One region of the Pseudomonas oryzihabitans genome, then DNA from elsewhere that is predicted to be linked to it. Evidence: predicted binding sites of a transcription regulator. Region 1 holds the regulator's gene; each other region holds the start of a gene.
What was found. Region 1 encodes FliA, which starts transcription of late flagellar genes. Its sites were predicted from a motif close to CTAAAGTTTNNNNNNNNNNNGCCGNTAA; they were not measured.
Positions count from the first base shown of each region.

Region 2: a site for FliA is predicted at 1,288-1,315, ahead of motA (flagellar motor stator protein MotA). Genes of this name have one in related genera too.
Region 3: a site for FliA is predicted at 2,174-2,201, ahead of APT59_RS00355 (methyl-accepting chemotaxis protein). Genes of this name have one in related genera too.
Region 4: a site for FliA is predicted at 1,991-2,018, ahead of APT59_RS18490 (methyl-accepting chemotaxis protein). Genes of this name have one in related genera too.

Region 1 is NZ_CP013987.1:3,224,835-3,228,634, reverse strand. Features, by position in the region: gene flhF (flagellar biosynthesis protein FlhF) at 1-692, shown strand, start outside; gene fleN (flagellar synthesis regulator FleN) at 785-1,615, shown strand; gene fliA (RNA polymerase sigma factor FliA) at 1,612-2,352, shown strand; gene APT59_RS14670 (chemotaxis response regulator CheY) at 2,440-2,814, shown strand; gene APT59_RS14665 (protein phosphatase CheZ) at 2,834-3,622, shown strand; gene APT59_RS14660 (chemotaxis protein CheA) at 3,649-3,800, shown strand, end outside.
Region 2 is NZ_CP013987.1:4,322,086-4,325,885, reverse strand. Features, by position in the region: gene APT59_RS19680 (HDOD domain-containing protein) at 1-1,256, opposite strand, end outside; gene motA (flagellar motor stator protein MotA) at 1,374-2,225, shown strand; gene APT59_RS19670 (flagellar motor protein MotB) at 2,225-3,388, shown strand; gene APT59_RS19665 (nitroreductase family protein) at 3,552-3,800, shown strand, end outside.
Region 3 is NZ_CP013987.1:71,779-75,578, reverse strand. Features, by position in the region: gene gbcA (glycine-betaine demethylase subunit GbcA) at 1-300, shown strand, start outside; gene APT59_RS00360 (methyl-accepting chemotaxis protein) at 474-2,099, shown strand; gene APT59_RS00355 (methyl-accepting chemotaxis protein) at 2,234-3,800, shown strand, end outside.
Region 4 is NZ_CP013987.1:4,060,446-4,064,245, reverse strand. Features, by position in the region: gene APT59_RS18505 (zinc-dependent alcohol dehydrogenase family protein) at 1-947, opposite strand, end outside; partial or broken gene APT59_RS18500 (DUF4398 domain-containing protein) at 1,058-1,441, opposite strand; gene APT59_RS18495 (DUF4398 domain-containing protein) at 1,473-1,904, opposite strand; gene APT59_RS18490 (methyl-accepting chemotaxis protein) at 2,062-3,687, shown strand; gene APT59_RS18485 (HPP family protein) at 3,691-3,800, opposite strand, start outside.

The sequences.
Region 1 (3,800 bases):
CCACTGACGCCAAGATTTTGGAGGAGGGCGGCATCGTCGCCTTCGTCGGCCCGGCCGGAATGGGCAAGACCACCACCCTGGCCAAGCTCGCCGCCAACTACGTGCTCAAGTACGGTCCCCAGAGTCTGGCGCTGGTCAGCATGGACAGCTTCCGCATCGGTGCCCAGGAGCAGATCAAGACCCTGGGCCGCATCCTCGACGTACCGGTGACCCTGGTCGATCCGGGCCAGTCCCTGGCGCAGGCCCTGGCGCCCCTGGCACGCAAGCGTCTGGTGCTGATCGATACCGCGGGCATGCCCGCCAACGATCCGGCGCTCAAGGCGCAGCTCGAAGCCCTGGCGAACCGCCAGCTGAAGATTCGCAATTACCTGGTGCTGGGTGTCACCAGCCAGAGCCAGGTGCTCAAGGCGGCCTATCACAGCTATCGGCGCTGCGGCCTGAGCGGCTGCGTGCTGACCAAGCTGGACGAGGCCGCCAGCCTCGGCGAAGCCCTGGGCCTGGCCATCAGCCAGCGCCTGCCGGTGGCCTACATCGCCGACGGTCCGCGCATCCCGGACGATCTGCATCCGGCTCGCAGCCACCAGCTGGTGAGCCGCGCTGTGAGCCTGCAGGCGTCCGAAGAGCCGAGCGAAGAAACCATGGCCGGCATGTTCGCCGGCCTGTATCAGAGCAATGCCCGCCGCGCCGGTTAGCGCCGACGAACGGTAGTGGTGCATCGCATGCCTGGGCACGCCAAATGCACTTGGTCTAAAGTGTGACGGATTTCAATCAAAGGTATCAGGCAATGGGTAGCATGCATCCCGTCCAAGTCATAGCGGTCACGGGCGGTAAAGGCGGTGTCGGCAAGACCAATGTGTCGGTCAACCTGGCCTTGGCCCTGGCCGATATCGGGCGGCGCGTCATGCTGCTCGACGCCGACCTGGGCCTTGCCAACATCGACGTTCTGCTCGGGCTGTCGCCCAAGCGCACCCTGGCCGACGTCATTTCCGGCGAGTGTGAGCTGCGCGACGTGCTGCTGCACGGGCCGGGCGGCATCCGCATCGTCCCGGCAGCCTCGGGCACCCAGGCGATGGTCAATCTGACGCCGGCCCAGCATGCCGGTCTGATCCAGGCCTTCAGCGACATCAGCGAGAACCTCGACGTGCTCATCGTCGATACCGCTGCCGGCATCGGCGACCAGGTGGTCAGCTTCGTCCGCGCCGCCCAGGAAGTCCTGGTCGTGGTGTGCGATGAGCCCACCTCCATCACCGATGCCTACGCCCTGATCAAGCTGCTCAATCGCGACCATGGCGTCACCCGTTTCCGGGTGTTGGCGAATATGGCGCTGACACCCCAGGAAGGCCGCAATCTCTTTGCTAAGCTGACCAAGGTGACCGACAGATTCCTGGATGTCGCCTTGCAATACGTGGGCGCCATTCCGTTCGATGAAGCGGTGCGCAAAGCGGTACAGAAACAGCGCCCCGTGTACGAAGCCTTTCCGCGTGCCAAGGCCTCACTGGCCTTTCGTGCGGTGGCTCAGAAAGTCGATGGCTGGCCGCTGCCCGCCAATCCGCGCGGCCATCTCGAGTTCTTTGTCGAGCGCCTTGTGCAACCAGCCATCGGTACCCACGCATGACAGCATCCAGCGGGCTTCGCATGTACAGCAAAACCTCGGAACGTACCCAGCAGGAGCAGCTCATCAACCGCTACGCGCCGTTGGTGAAACGCATCGCCTACCATCTCCTGGCGCGCCTGCCGGCGAGCGTACAGGTCGAAGATCTGATGCAGGCCGGCATGATCGGTCTGCTGGAGGCCTCGCGCAAATACGACGCCGGCAAGGGCGCCAGCTTCGAGACCTACGCCGGCATCCGCATCCGCGGTGCCATGCTCGATGAGGTCCGCAAGGGCGACTGGGCGCCGCGCTCGGTGCACCGCAACACGCGCATGGTCACCGACGCCATTCGGGCAGTGGAAGCGCGCACTGGTCGTGACGCTAAAGATTCCGAAGTCGCGGCCGAACTTAAATTGAGTCTGGATGAGTACTACGGCATCCTTGGCGACACCATGGGGAGTCGCCTGTTCAGCTTCGACGACCTCATGGAGGGTGGTGAGCATGGGCTCGAGGAGAGTGGTTCGCATGAACTCGAGCCCGGTCGCGGTCTGGAAGACGAGCGCTTCCGCAAGGCCCTGGCCGAGGCCATCGCCAATCTTCCGGAGCGTGAACGTCTGGTGCTCTCGCTGTATTACGACGAGGAACTCAACCTCAAGGAAATCGGCGAGGTGCTGGGTGTGAGCGAGTCACGTGTCTGCCAACTTCACAGTCAATGCGCGGCACGCCTGCGGGCGCGGCTGGCGGAATGGCGTTCGCGTTAACCGGCTGGTACTCAGGCTACTACGATTGCTTAGACGCGCCTTGTGGCGTGTGTGCGGATTAGGACGGAGGTCGACTTGGACAAGAACATGAAAATCCTCATCGTGGACGATTTTTCCACGATGAGACGCATCATCAAGAATTTGCTGCGCGATCTGGGATTCACCAATACCGCCGAAGCAGACGACGGCAATACCGCACTGCCGATGCTGCAGAGCGGCAACTTCGATTTTCTCGTCACCGACTGGAACATGCCTGGCATGACCGGCATCGACCTGCTGCGCCAGGTCCGCGCCGACGCGCGCCTGAAGACCCTGCCGGTGCTGATGGTGACCGCCGAGGCCAAGCGTGAGCAGATCATCGAAGCCGCTCAGGCCGGCGTGAATGGCTATGTGGTCAAGCCTTTCACCGCCCAGGTGCTGAAAGAAAAGATCGACAAGATCTTCGAGCGGGTGAACGGCTGAAGAAAGCCGCGGGGACGTTATGGATCAGCTTGGCACCAACAGCTTCAGCGACTTCGAGTCGAATCTAAAACAGCACGCCCAAGAGCTGGTGAAATGCCTGGAAAGCGGCGATTTCACCCAGGCCGTGCATGTTATCAATGAGCTCAATCAACTGCGTGACCGGGGTCTTTACCAGGAAGTCGGCAAGCTGACCCGCGAGCTGCACAATGCCATCGTCAACTTCGAGATCGATCCGCGCGGCATGGCCGGCGAAGAGGTCTCCCAGATCAGCGATGCCACCGATCGTCTCTCCTACGTGGTGAAGATGACCGAGAACGCCGCCAACCGGACCATGGATCTGGTGGAGGAGAGCGCACCGCTGGTAGGCAACTTCGGCGACGAGGCCCGTGCCGTGCATGCCGACTGGAAGAAATTCATGCGCCGGGAAATGGGCGCGGACGAATTCCGCGAACTGGCCAAGCGCGTCGACGCCTTCCTCAGCCACAGCGAGAGCAGTGCCGAGCAGCTGTCGGCCAAGCTCAACGACATTCTCCTCGCGCAGGACTACCAGGATCTCACCGGTCAGGTGATCAAGCGGGTCGTCAATCTCGTCGGGCAGATCGAGAAAGACCTCGTCAAGCTGGTGATGATGGCCAGTCAGGTCGATCGCTATACCGGCTTCAGTCACGATCACACCGCGCTGATCGAACAGAATCGAAAAGAAAAGACGATGAAGGGTGAAGGTCCGCAGATTCATGCCGATAAGCGTGAAGACGTCGTGGCCGCTCAGGTCGACGTCGACGATCTTCTATCCAGTCTGGGCTTTTGACCCAGACCCTCTTGGGGAGTGCAGGAATGAGCTTCGACGCCGATGAAGAAATCCTCCAGGATTTCCTGGTAGAGGCCGGCGAGATTCTCGAACAGTTGTCCGAACAATTGGTCGAGCTGGAAAGCCGCCCGGATGACATGGATCTGCTGAATGCCATTTTCCGTGGCTTCCATACCGT
Region 2 (3,800 bases), 1.1 Mb from region 1:
CTGCCAAACAGCTTGGCCAGCAGGGGATGGCTGGCGATATCCAGTTGCAGGCCGGGGGCGTCGTCCAGGCCGTGATGCAGCTGGACATTGCCCTTCTGGCCATTGCGATCCGGGGTCAGCAGCAGCAGCCGAGGCAGGCCGCAGGCCACCAGGGCCTGGCGGGCGCAATCGAACAGTTGCGGCAGGGTGGCGAAGGCACTGGGGGTGTGCAGCAGTTGTTCGCAGAGGCCACGCCAGCGTTGCGCCTGGCTTTCGCCTGCGACCTGCACCTTGGGCACCGGTCGCAGGCGGCGCTCGCCCGGTGGCCAGAGCAGCCCTTCGGCGGGATGCCAGAGACCAGGCCGGGCATGGCGCCGGGCGTCCTGCACCGCGAGTTCGTGGCTGCGACTCTGCACCCGCGCCAGGGGCAGCTGGAGATAAAGGGCGCTAAAGCGTTGCCAGCGCAGGGTATGGGCGCCGTCCCAGGCGTGGTGGCTCGCCAGGGCCAGGCCATTGGCGAGAAGGATGGTGTTGCCCGGATGGGTCAGCCAGCGGCGTAGATTGGGATCCTCGTCGAGTCGCTGCTGGTGCTGCAGGGGATCCTCGTCATGGGCGATATGCAGTGCCCTCACCAGCTGGCGACGATCCTCGTCCAGCAGGCGGTAGCCTTCCACGATCCAGTCGGGCAACTGCCAGTGACGGGCCAGCGCCTGGCACAGACGTATCGCCGGTACGCCCAGCAGCTCGCGCTCGACCTTCGGCGCCGGTTCGCCTTCGCCCAGCACTCGGCGTTCCCACTCCTCGAAGAGTTCGGGGTAGCGGGTCACCAGCGGCCAGAGCGGCGCCAGGAAGAGCAGGGCGGCCAGGCGGATGTCCGGCCACAGCCGCGCCAGGGGCACGCCGAACAGGCCCATTCCCAGCGTCATGGCGTGCTGGCTCACCAGGCACAGCTGCCGCAGCGGCCGCGGCAGGCGCTCCTCTGACAGGGTGGGCTGGCGAGCGATCAGGTATTCCGCCGGGCCCAGGCCGACGCGGCCGAGCACGGCTTCGAGGCTGGCCGCGGGATCGCCAAGGCTGGCATGACCGCGATTGGCCTCGCGCAGCAGGGCCAGCGCCAGCGGCGGTGACTCGCAGAGGCGTTCGGCGATTTCATGCAGCGCCAGACGGCCATCGGCCAGGCTGCGGCGCAGGCGCTCCGCGGTGGCGGTCGCCACCGGCAGGCGCACGCCTTCCAGATGTTTGACCCAGTCTTCGACGGTGTTTGGGCGGCTGGACATACGACGGTCGCCTCGAAATTTGATGAAAGGCCTTCAGTCCGGGGCGCCGGGTCCGATAAAGGGGGCGTGAGGGTGAATCCCCGGCTCAATTTTCCTTAGCACACAGTATTCCCAACCATGGCAAAAATCATCGGCATCATCGTGATATTCGCGGCTGTCCTCGGCGGCTACATCCTCGCGCATGGCAAGATCGCCGCGATCATCCAGCCGCTCGAGGTCCTGATCATCGGCGGTGCCGCCCTGGGGGCCTTTCTGCAGGCCAACCCTGGCAGCACCTTCATGCAGGTGTTCAAGAAGTCGCTGAAAATGTTCGGCAATCGCTTCACCCACGCCTTCTACATGGACGTGCTCAAGCTGCTCTACGAAATCCTCAACAAGAGCCGGCGCGAGGGCATGATGTCCATCGAGGCGGACGTCGAGGATCCCAAGGCCAGTCCGATCTTCAGCAAGTTTCCGAACATCCTCAAGGACGAGCGGATGACTGCCTACATCGCCGACTACCTGCGGCTGATGTCCTCCGGCAACATGGCGCCCCACGAGCTGGAAGGCCTGTTCGACATGGAGCTGGCGGGCATCAAGGAGGACCTGGAACATCCTTCCCACGCCGTGTCCCGCCTCGCCGACGGCCTGCCCGGCTTCGGTATCGTGGCCGCGGTACTGGGCATCGTGATCACCATGGGCATGCTTGGCGAGGGCGACCAGGCAGCCATCGGTGGTCACGTGGGCGCGGCGCTGGTAGGTACCTTCCTCGGCATTCTCGCGGCCTACGGCTTCTTCGGCCCGCTGGCGACCTGCCTGGAGCACGACGCCAAGGAAGAACTCAACGTGCTAGAGGCCATCAAGGCCTGCCTGGTGGCCGCCGCCAGCGGCATGCCGCCCACCGTCGCCGTGGAATTCGGTCGCAAGGTGCTGTTCCCGGCGCACCGGCCGTCCTTCAGTGAACTCGAGCAGGCGATGCGGGGCAGCTGATGGACAACAACCAGCCGATCATCGTCAAGCGCATCAAGAAGAGTGCCGCCGGTCACCACGGTGGCGCCTGGAAGATCGCCTTTGCCGACTTCGCGACCGCCATGATGGCGTTCTTCCTGGTGCTCTGGCTGATGTCCTCGGCCACTCCCGAGCAGAAGAAGGCCATCGCTGGCTACTTCCAGGACCCGATCGGCTTTACCGAGAGCGCCAGTCCCTATGTCATCGACCTGGGCGGCACGCCGACACCGGCGCCCGATCGCACCCTGAACCCCGAGATCCAGGCGCAACCGGATTCGACCCAGAACAAGGTCAATCCGGACATGCAGGAGCGTGCCGATCCCAACGAGTCCAATCGCGTCGAGCCCGATCCCACCCAGGCGCTCGATCCGTCCGACAAGCGCCAGCCCAACGACGCCGCGCAGCAGCAGAAGGATGCTGCCAACCAGGCGAAGATGGATCCGAGCCAGGCGGAAAAACTCGCCGAGCAGGTCGAGAAGGAGCGCCTGGAGCTGCTGCTGCAGGAGCTGCAGAACAAGATCGAGCAGAATCCGGAGTTGCAGAAGTTCAAGGACCAGATCCTGCTGGAGATCACCCAGGATGGCCTGCGCATCCAGATCGTCGACGCCGACAACCGGCCGATGTTCGACTCCGGCAGTCCGCGGCTGAAGTCCTACTTCGAGGACATCCTGCTGGCCATGGCCGACACCATTCGCCAGGTCCCGAACAAGATCAGCATCAGCGGCCATACCGATGCGGCGCGCTACAACGGCAAGGGCGACTTCAGCAACTGGGAGCTGTCCGCCGGCCGAGCCAACGCAGCGCGGCGGGCACTGATCGCGGGCGGCTATCCGGAAGACCAGGTGGCGCGGATCGTCGGCTATGCCTCTTCGGCACCCTTCGATCGCGAGCATCCGCTCAATCCGGTCAACCGCCGCATCGACATCATCGTGCTGACCAAGAAGGCACAACAGGCCATCGAAGGACGGGCCGGGGGCAATCAGGCACCCAAGCCCGCGGCCGGCTCAGCGCCAGCCGCCAGTCGGAGCGGAGTCTCCAGTGGCGGCGTTTCCGCCACCGGCAACCTGGCCCAACCTATCAATAACGCGGCTTTCAAGCAGCAGGTCAACGCCTTCGATGCCGGCGTCATCCAAGGCAAGCCCTGAGCGGCGGCCCCGATCGATAGGAAAATTCGCTGCTAGCGTTCGGTTTTTTCGTCCGTTGCGGCGCGGATGGGTCGTTATGCTGCAGGGGTTTCATGCTGGATCGGGCACCTTGCGCCCTGGCGCGCGGTCTCTCGATCTCCGATCCCCCTGCAGGAGCCTCATGATGAGCAATGCCTTTATCGACACCATCAAGCGCCGCCGTAGCCAATACGCGCTGGGCAAGAACCTGCCGCTGGCCCAGGATCAGGTCACCGCGCTGATCCAGGAAGCGGTCAAGCTGTCGCCGTCCGCCTTCAACTCGCAGAGCGCGCGGGCGGTGATCCTGTTCGGCGCCGAGAGCGACAAGTTCTGGGGCTTCGTCATGCAGGCGCTGCGGCAGATCGTGCCGGCCGACGCCTTCGCCGCTACCGAA
Region 3 (3,800 bases), 1.7 Mb from region 1:
CTGGGTCCGACCGAGACCGTGGTGACCACCAAGTGGCTGGTACACAAGGATGCCGTGGAAGGCGTCGACTACGATCCGGTCAACCTGCGCAAGGTCTGGGATGCCACCAACGACCAGGATCGTCGCCTGGCCGAGGAAAACCAGCGCGGTATCAACTCCAAGGCCTACCAGCCGGGTCCCTACTCAAAGACTTACGAATTCGGCGTGATCAACTTCATCGACTGGTACAGCGAGCGCCTGCTCAACAACCTCGGCGAAGAGGCGCCAGCCGGCCATCTGCGCCAGGTCAGCGGCGACTGAAGACGGTAGGTTTTTCATCACCCATGGAGCCGCAAGGGCTCCATGGGCATTTCAATAATCTGTCTTTATGGCAATGCGGTTTTTTGACGCACCCTTTTTCCACGCCTTTATTCTAAAACATCACATAAAGTTGTGAGCCTGGTCACATTTTGTACCCTCTCCACAGGCTCATCATGACTCTTCGCTCGCTGTCCATCGCTACTCGCAATCTGCTCTGTTTTGGCATTCTTGCGACACTTGTCGCCGCCCTCGGCTTGTTCGGCTGGTTCCAGTTGGCGCAAATCCGCCAGTTGGGGCACCAGGTAGAACAGCGCCATATTCCCACGCTCGTCGCTGCTAATGATTTGGGACTGCTGCTGGCGCGAACCCGCATCGAAACCCTGCGTCTGCTGGCCATGCCCGATGCCGAAACCCTGGCCAACACCCGCAAGAAGCTGGACGGCCTGAGTACCGACGTCCAGGCCGCCTTCGGGCGCTATCAGCAAGGCGCGCTATCGCCACAGAGCCGGCAGGCACTGGACGATCTGCGCCAGGTGCACCGGGAATACATGCACGGTGTGCGGCAATTGGCCGACCTGGCCAGTGCCGGCCAGATGGCCGAGGCGCGCCAGGTAGTCCAGCAGAGCATGGCACAGCTGGGTATCCGGATGAATGCCAGCATCGAGACGCTGCGCAACGCGGTTCAGCAGGATATCCATCTTGCCAGTACCGAGGCCGATACCGCCTATGAGCGCTCAAACGGCGTGACCGGGCTGGCGATCCTGCTAGCTCTGAGCCTCACCGGGTTGCTCGCCTGGCGTCTGACACGTAGCGTCGCCCGCCCCATCGCCCAGGCAGTGGCGGCAGCCCGTACCATCGCCGCGGGTGATCTGACCCAGGCGCTGGATAGCCGTGGTAGGGACGAGGCGGCTCAGCTGCTGCAGGCCATGCAGCAGATGCAGACCCAGTTGCGCGAGACCCTCGCGCACATTGGCGATTCGGCCACTCAGCTGGCTTCGGCCGCCGAGGAGATGACCGCGGTGACTCAGGAAGGCGCCCACGGCTTACGCCAGCAGAACAGCGAGATCGAGCTAGCAGCCACCGCCGTCACCGAGATGAGCCAGGCGGTCGAAGAGGTCGCCGGCAATGCCGGCTCGACCTCCACCGCGTCGCGCCAGGCCGCCCAGACGGCGGCCCAGGGCCAGCGCCAGCTGGATGAGACCCTCGGAGCCATCGAAGCCCTCACCGACCAGGTCCTTGGCGCCAGTGCCCAGGCCCGTGAGCTGGAAAGCCAGACTCGCGACATCAGTCAGGTACTGGACGTGATCCGTGCGGTGGCCGAGCAGACCAATCTGCTGGCGCTCAACGCCGCCATCGAAGCCGCCCGAGCCGGTGAGGCGGGCCGCGGCTTCGCCGTGGTGGCCGACGAGGTACGGGCCCTGGCCAAGCGCACCGGGGACTCGACCAGCGAGATCGAGAAGATGATCGGCAGTATCCAGCAGGGCACTGGCCAGACCGTCGATGCGCTGCTGAGCAGTGCCGATCAGGCACGCCTGACCCGGGAACAGGCCCAGGCGGCCAATGCCGGCCTCGCTGCCATCGCAGGTGCGGTATCCGGCATCGACGAACGCAACCTGCTGATCGCCAGCGCTGCCGAGCAGCAGGCCCAGGTGGCCCGTGAAGTGGATCGCAACCTGGTACGCATCCGCGACCTCTCGGTGCAGACTGCCGCCGGCGCCGAGCAGACCTACAGTGCCAGCCAGCAGATGGCGGCACTGGCGGATACCCTCAGCGGCCAGGTGCAGCGCTTCCAGTTCTAGTAGCAGATCGAACATGGCGAATGGTCAGCCCGGACGCCGTGTCGGTGCCTAGATCCGATTTAAGACGAATGACCATCAAGTCACGGCGGTCCTAGCCGTTACAAGGGGCCTCAATCTTCACCGGGGCTGCCGCCGTGACCTTTCGTTCCTTCTCCATCGCCATCCGCAGTGTGCTGTGTTTCGGCCTCCTGGCCATCCTCGTGGCCAGTCTGGGCCTGTTCGGGCTGCTGCAACTGTCGCAGATCCGTACCCAGGGTCAGGTAATCGAGACCAACAACGTTCCCAGCATCGTCGAAGCCGATAACCTGGCCCTGCAACTCGCCCGGACCCGGGTCGAGGTGCTACGCCTGCTGGCGATTCCGGATGCCGCCACCGTCGCCGCCACGCGCAAGAAGATCGATGGCATCAACGCCGACATCGAAGCCGGTTTCGGTCGCTATGAAAAACTCATCAGCGCTGATCGTGAGCGCCAGGCCTTCGACGCCCTGCGCCAGATCCAGCGCGACTACAGCCGTTACACGGGCCAACTCGCCGATCTCATCAATGCCGGCAAGCTCGACGATGCCCGTAGCCTGATCCAGACCAGCATGGCCCAGCTCGGTGCGCAGATGAACGAGCGCACCGAAGCCCTGCGCAAGATCAACCAGGAAGACATCAAGGCCGCCTCCCAGAACTCCAGCGACACCTACACCCAGGCCACCTCCATCACCTGGATGGTCATCGCCCTGGCCCTGAGCCTGACCGTGCTGCTGGCCTGGCGCCTGACCCTGAGCATGACCCGGCCCATCGCCGAAGCCGTCGCCGCCGCCCGGACCATCGCCAGCGGCGACCTGACCCAGACCCTGGACACCCGTGGTCACGACGAGGCCGCCCAGTTGCTGCAGGCCATGCAGCAGATGCAGGCCAACCTACGCGATACCCTGGGTCACCTGGGCCATTCCGCTACTCAGCTGGCCTCGGCCGCCGAGGAAATGACCGCGGTCATGCAGGAGAGCGCCCATGGCCTGCAGCAGCAGAACAGCGAGATCGAGATGGCGGCCACCGCCGTCACCGAGATGAGCCAGGCGGTGGACGAGGTGGCCGGCAATGCCACCTCCACCTCTTCCGAATCGCGCCAGGCCGCCGATACCGCACGTCAGGGCCAGCGTCAGCTGGGCGATACCCTGGGCGCCATCGAGGTACTCACCGAAAACGTACTGGGCGCTAGCGAACAGGCCCGCCAGCTGGCCGAACAGACCCGCAACATCAGCCAGGTGCTGGACGTCATCCGCGCGGTCGCCGAACAGACCAACCTGCTGGCGCTCAACGCCGCCATCGAAGCCGCCCGTGCCGGTGACGCCGGTCGGGGGTTCGCCGTGGTCGCCGACGAGGTCCGCGCCCTGGCCCATCGCACCGGCGAGTCCACCCGCGAGATCGAAGGCATGATCGGCAGCATCCAGCAGGGCACCGGCCAGACCGTCGATGCGCTGCTGACCAGCGCCGACCAGGCGCGCCAGACCCGCGAGCAGGCGCAGTCGGCCAACGCCGCCCTGGCCGCCATCGCCCAGTCGGTGTCGGGCATCGACGAGCGCAACCTGGTGATCGCCAGCGCGGCCGAAGAGCAGGCCCAGGTGGCCCGCGAGGTGGACCGCAATCTGGTGCGCATCCGCGATCTGTCGGTGCAGACCGCCGCCGGCGCCGAACAGACCCGCGCCGCCAGCC
Region 4 (3,800 bases), 840 kb from region 1:
GCGATCTCCTCCAGCGGGTAGCTGCGATCGATGACCGGCTTGATTGCAGTGCTTTCCAGCGCGCGGATCATGTCCTGCTGGTGACGGCGGCTGCCGACGATCAGGCCTTGCAGTCGCTGGTGACGGCGCATCAGATTGGCGGTGGGCACCTGGCCTTCGACCCCGGTCAACACGCCGATCAGCGCCAGGTGACCATGGATGCGCGCGGCCTGGATGGATTGCGCCAGGGTCGCCGGACCGCCGACTTCCACCACGATGTCGACGCCGCGTCCGCCGGTGATGGCCTGGACCTTGGCGCCCCACTCGGGTTCGCTGCGATAGTTGATCAGGTGATCGGCGCCCAGGGCATAGGCGCGCTGCAGCTTCTCGTCCGAGGAGGAAGTCGCGATCACCGTGGCGCCCATGGCCTTGGCGATCTGCAGGGCGAAGATGGAGACGCCACCGGTACCCATCACCAGCACGCTGTCGCCGGCCTTGAGATTGCCGTCCACCACCAGGGCGCGCCAGGCAGTGAGACCGGCGGTGGTCAGAGTCGCCGCCTCGGCATGGCTGTAGCCCTTGGGCGCTCGGGTGAAGGCGGTGGCCGGTCGCACCACTACCTCGCAGGCGAAGCCGTCGACGCCATCGCCGGGGGTGGTGGAAAAGTCGTCGATGGGCGGCTCGCCGTCCAGCCAGTGCGGAAAGAAGGTCGAGACCACGTGATCGCCCACGGCGAACTCACTGACGTCGGCGCCCACCGCCTCGACGACACCGGCGCCATCGGACATGGGAATGCGACCGTCGGCAGCGGGCATCTTGCCCAGCACCACGCCCAGGTCATGGAAATTCAGCGAGCTGGCCTTGATCCGCACACGGATCTCGCCGGCTCCGGGCTGACCGGGATCGGGCAGTTCACAGCGTTCCAGCTGGTCCAGACCGCCGGGTTTGCGTAGGCGTATGGCGTGCATCAGGTGAGATCCTCCAGAGCGATGGCGAGCAGAGGGCTCGCGGGTCTGTAGAGGACCACGGTAGGGGGTGCAGGATTCCCGTAAGGATCCTGCACCCGTCGGCCTTACTTGATGGCCTTCTGCAGTTGCTGCAGCTGCTCGGTGCGGGTGTTCAGGCGGGTTTCGCCGCGCTGGGCGTCGACCTTCTTCAGCTCGGCCTCGGCCATACGCAGCTTGATGGTCTGCATGGCGGTCTGGATGCGTTGCTGGGTCAGGTAGGCCAGCTGGTCGACGGTACGTTCGTTCTCACCGTCCTTGTAGGCCTTGTCGGTCTTGGTCAGCCAGGTGCCGGCGTCCTTGGTTTCCAGCGCCGCCAGCTGGGTGGCCTGCGGCTGGGATTCCAGGGCGGCGTAGTCGTTGCGCGCCTTTTCCAGGTTGGGGTTGGGCGGGGTGGCGCAGGCGGCCAGGGTAAGGGTCAGCGCCGACAGTACCGGGAGCAGAAAACGTTTACGCATGGGTTTCGTCCTTCAAGAGAGCGGGGCAGCCTTACTGCTGCACCTTTTTCTGGAGATTCTGTTGCAGCTGGAGGTTGATCTGACCTTCCTCGCGAATCTGCTGGATGCTGTTCTGCGCATCCTGGAGTGCCGAACCGGCCTTGGCGGCCTGGGTCTTGCGGGTCGCCAGGCGGGCGTCCCACTCGGCCTGTTCGGCCAGACGCTTGGCGTCGTCGTATTTCTCGTTGGACAGTGCCGCCTGGGCCTGGGTCCACTTGTCCTGGGCGGACTTGGTCTCGACCGGGGCGAACTGGTTGCCGCCGCTGCTCACGGCTTCGTCGACGGCGGACTGGGTCACGGCCATCTGCTCGGTCGGCGGATTGCCGGCGCAGCCTGCGAGCAGCAGACCGCCACCCAGGACCAGGCTGGCGAGCAGCGCACGGGGCGCGGAGAACGGGGAGGCGCGAGAGGGACCGGTTTTCATCCGTACATTCCTGGCAGGTCGCCCGGAATGGGCGACAGTGCCTGTGAGACGACGAAAACGCGGCGAGGTTCGCTGCAACCGCTGCGCTAAAGGGCAGGGTGTCCTGGCCGATATACGTTGTCAGACAACAACAGGGCCAGCGGCCACGGAGATTTCCATGCTGTTACGCAACTGCAACATAGCGCCCCGCGCGGCCTTGGGCTTCGGCCTGATTGCCCTGATGGTGGCCTTTCTCGGCTTGTTTTCCCTGGCGCAGATGGCCGGCATCCGCGAACGTCAGGTGCTGGTGGAGCGCGACTGGGTGCCGAGCATCCGTGCGGTGGATGCCATCCGCGAAAACATGCTGCGGGTGCGTACCATCTCCCTGCGCCTGGCGCTGGACCCGGATCCGCGCAATATCGACACCTATGTCGGCCAGTACGAGGCGCGCAACAAGGTGCTCATGGAGGGCATCAAGGCCTATGAGGCCTTCGTCGACACCCCCGAGGAGCACCAGCGCTGGGACCTGTTCAAGCGTGACTTCGCCACCTATCAGCAGGGCATGACCTCTTCCTTCGCCCTGGCGCGCCAGGGTGACACGGCCGCGCTCAACAAGCTGACCCTGGTGGACATGAAGCCGGTGGTCGACGGCACCGGCAAGCAGCTCGGCGAGTTGGGCGACTTCTATGCCGAAGGCATCGAGCGGGATGGAAAGGTCTCCGCGGACCGCTACGAGGCGTCGCGGCTGATCGTCATCGCGGTGATCGCCCTGGCCGCCCTGGCCACGGTGCTCATGGCTTGGCTCCTGACCCGCAGCATCGTCGGACCGTTGCGTGAAGCGCTACTGGCCGCCCGCCGGGTCGCCCAGGGTGACCTGACCCAGACCCTGGCGGTGCAGGGGCGCGACGAGGTGAGCGAGTTGCAGCGCGCCTTGCAGCAGATGCAGGGGCAGCTGCGCGAGACCCTCTCGCGCATCGCCGGCTCTTCCACCCAGCTGGCCACCGCCGCCGAAGAGCTCAATGCGGTCACCGAGGCCGCCGGACAGGGCTTGCAGCGCCAGAACGACGAGATTGAACAGGCTGCCACCGCCGTCACCGAGATGAGCACCGCGGTGGACGAGGTGGCGCGCAACGCCGTCTCCACCTCAGAGGCCTCGCGTGCCTCCAGCCAGGCGGCGCAGCAGGGCCAGACCCGTGTCGCCGAGACCCTGGGCGCCATCGAGGCGTTGTCCGACGAGGTGGCGGCCACCGGGACGGTGGTCCAGCGCCTGGCCGAGCAGTCCCAGGACATCGGCAAGGTGCTCGACGTCATTCGCGCCATCGCCGAGCAGACCAACCTGCTGGCGCTCAATGCCGCCATCGAGGCGGCGCGGGCGGGCGAGGCCGGGCGTGGTTTCGCCGTGGTGGCCGACGAGGTGCGTGCTCTGGCCAGCCGCACCCAGCAGTCCACCCACGAGATCGAGCAGATGGTCTCGGGCATGCGCAGCGGTGCCAGCCAGGCCCTGGGCTCCATGCACAGCAGCAGTGAACGCGCCCAGGCCACACGCGCCCTGGCAGAAACCGCCGGGGTGGCGCTGGAAGAGATCAATACCCGCATTGGCGAGATGTACGAGCGCAACCTGGTGATTGCCAGCGCGGCCGAGGAGCAGGCCCAGGTGGCCCGCGAGGTGGATCGCAACCTGGTCAACATCCGCGATCTTTCCACCCAGTCCGCCGACGGTGCCCACCAGACCAGTGCCGCTAGCCAGGAATTGTCACGGCTGGCCGTGGATCTGCAGGGGCTGGTGAACCGCTTCCAGGTCTGAGCCCTAGACGCGCACCGCCTGGTACAGCGCCCGGATCAGATCCGACTGGGTGATGATGCCCACCAGGCGGCGCGAGCCGTCGATGATGGGGATGTGGCGGTGGCCGTTCTCGG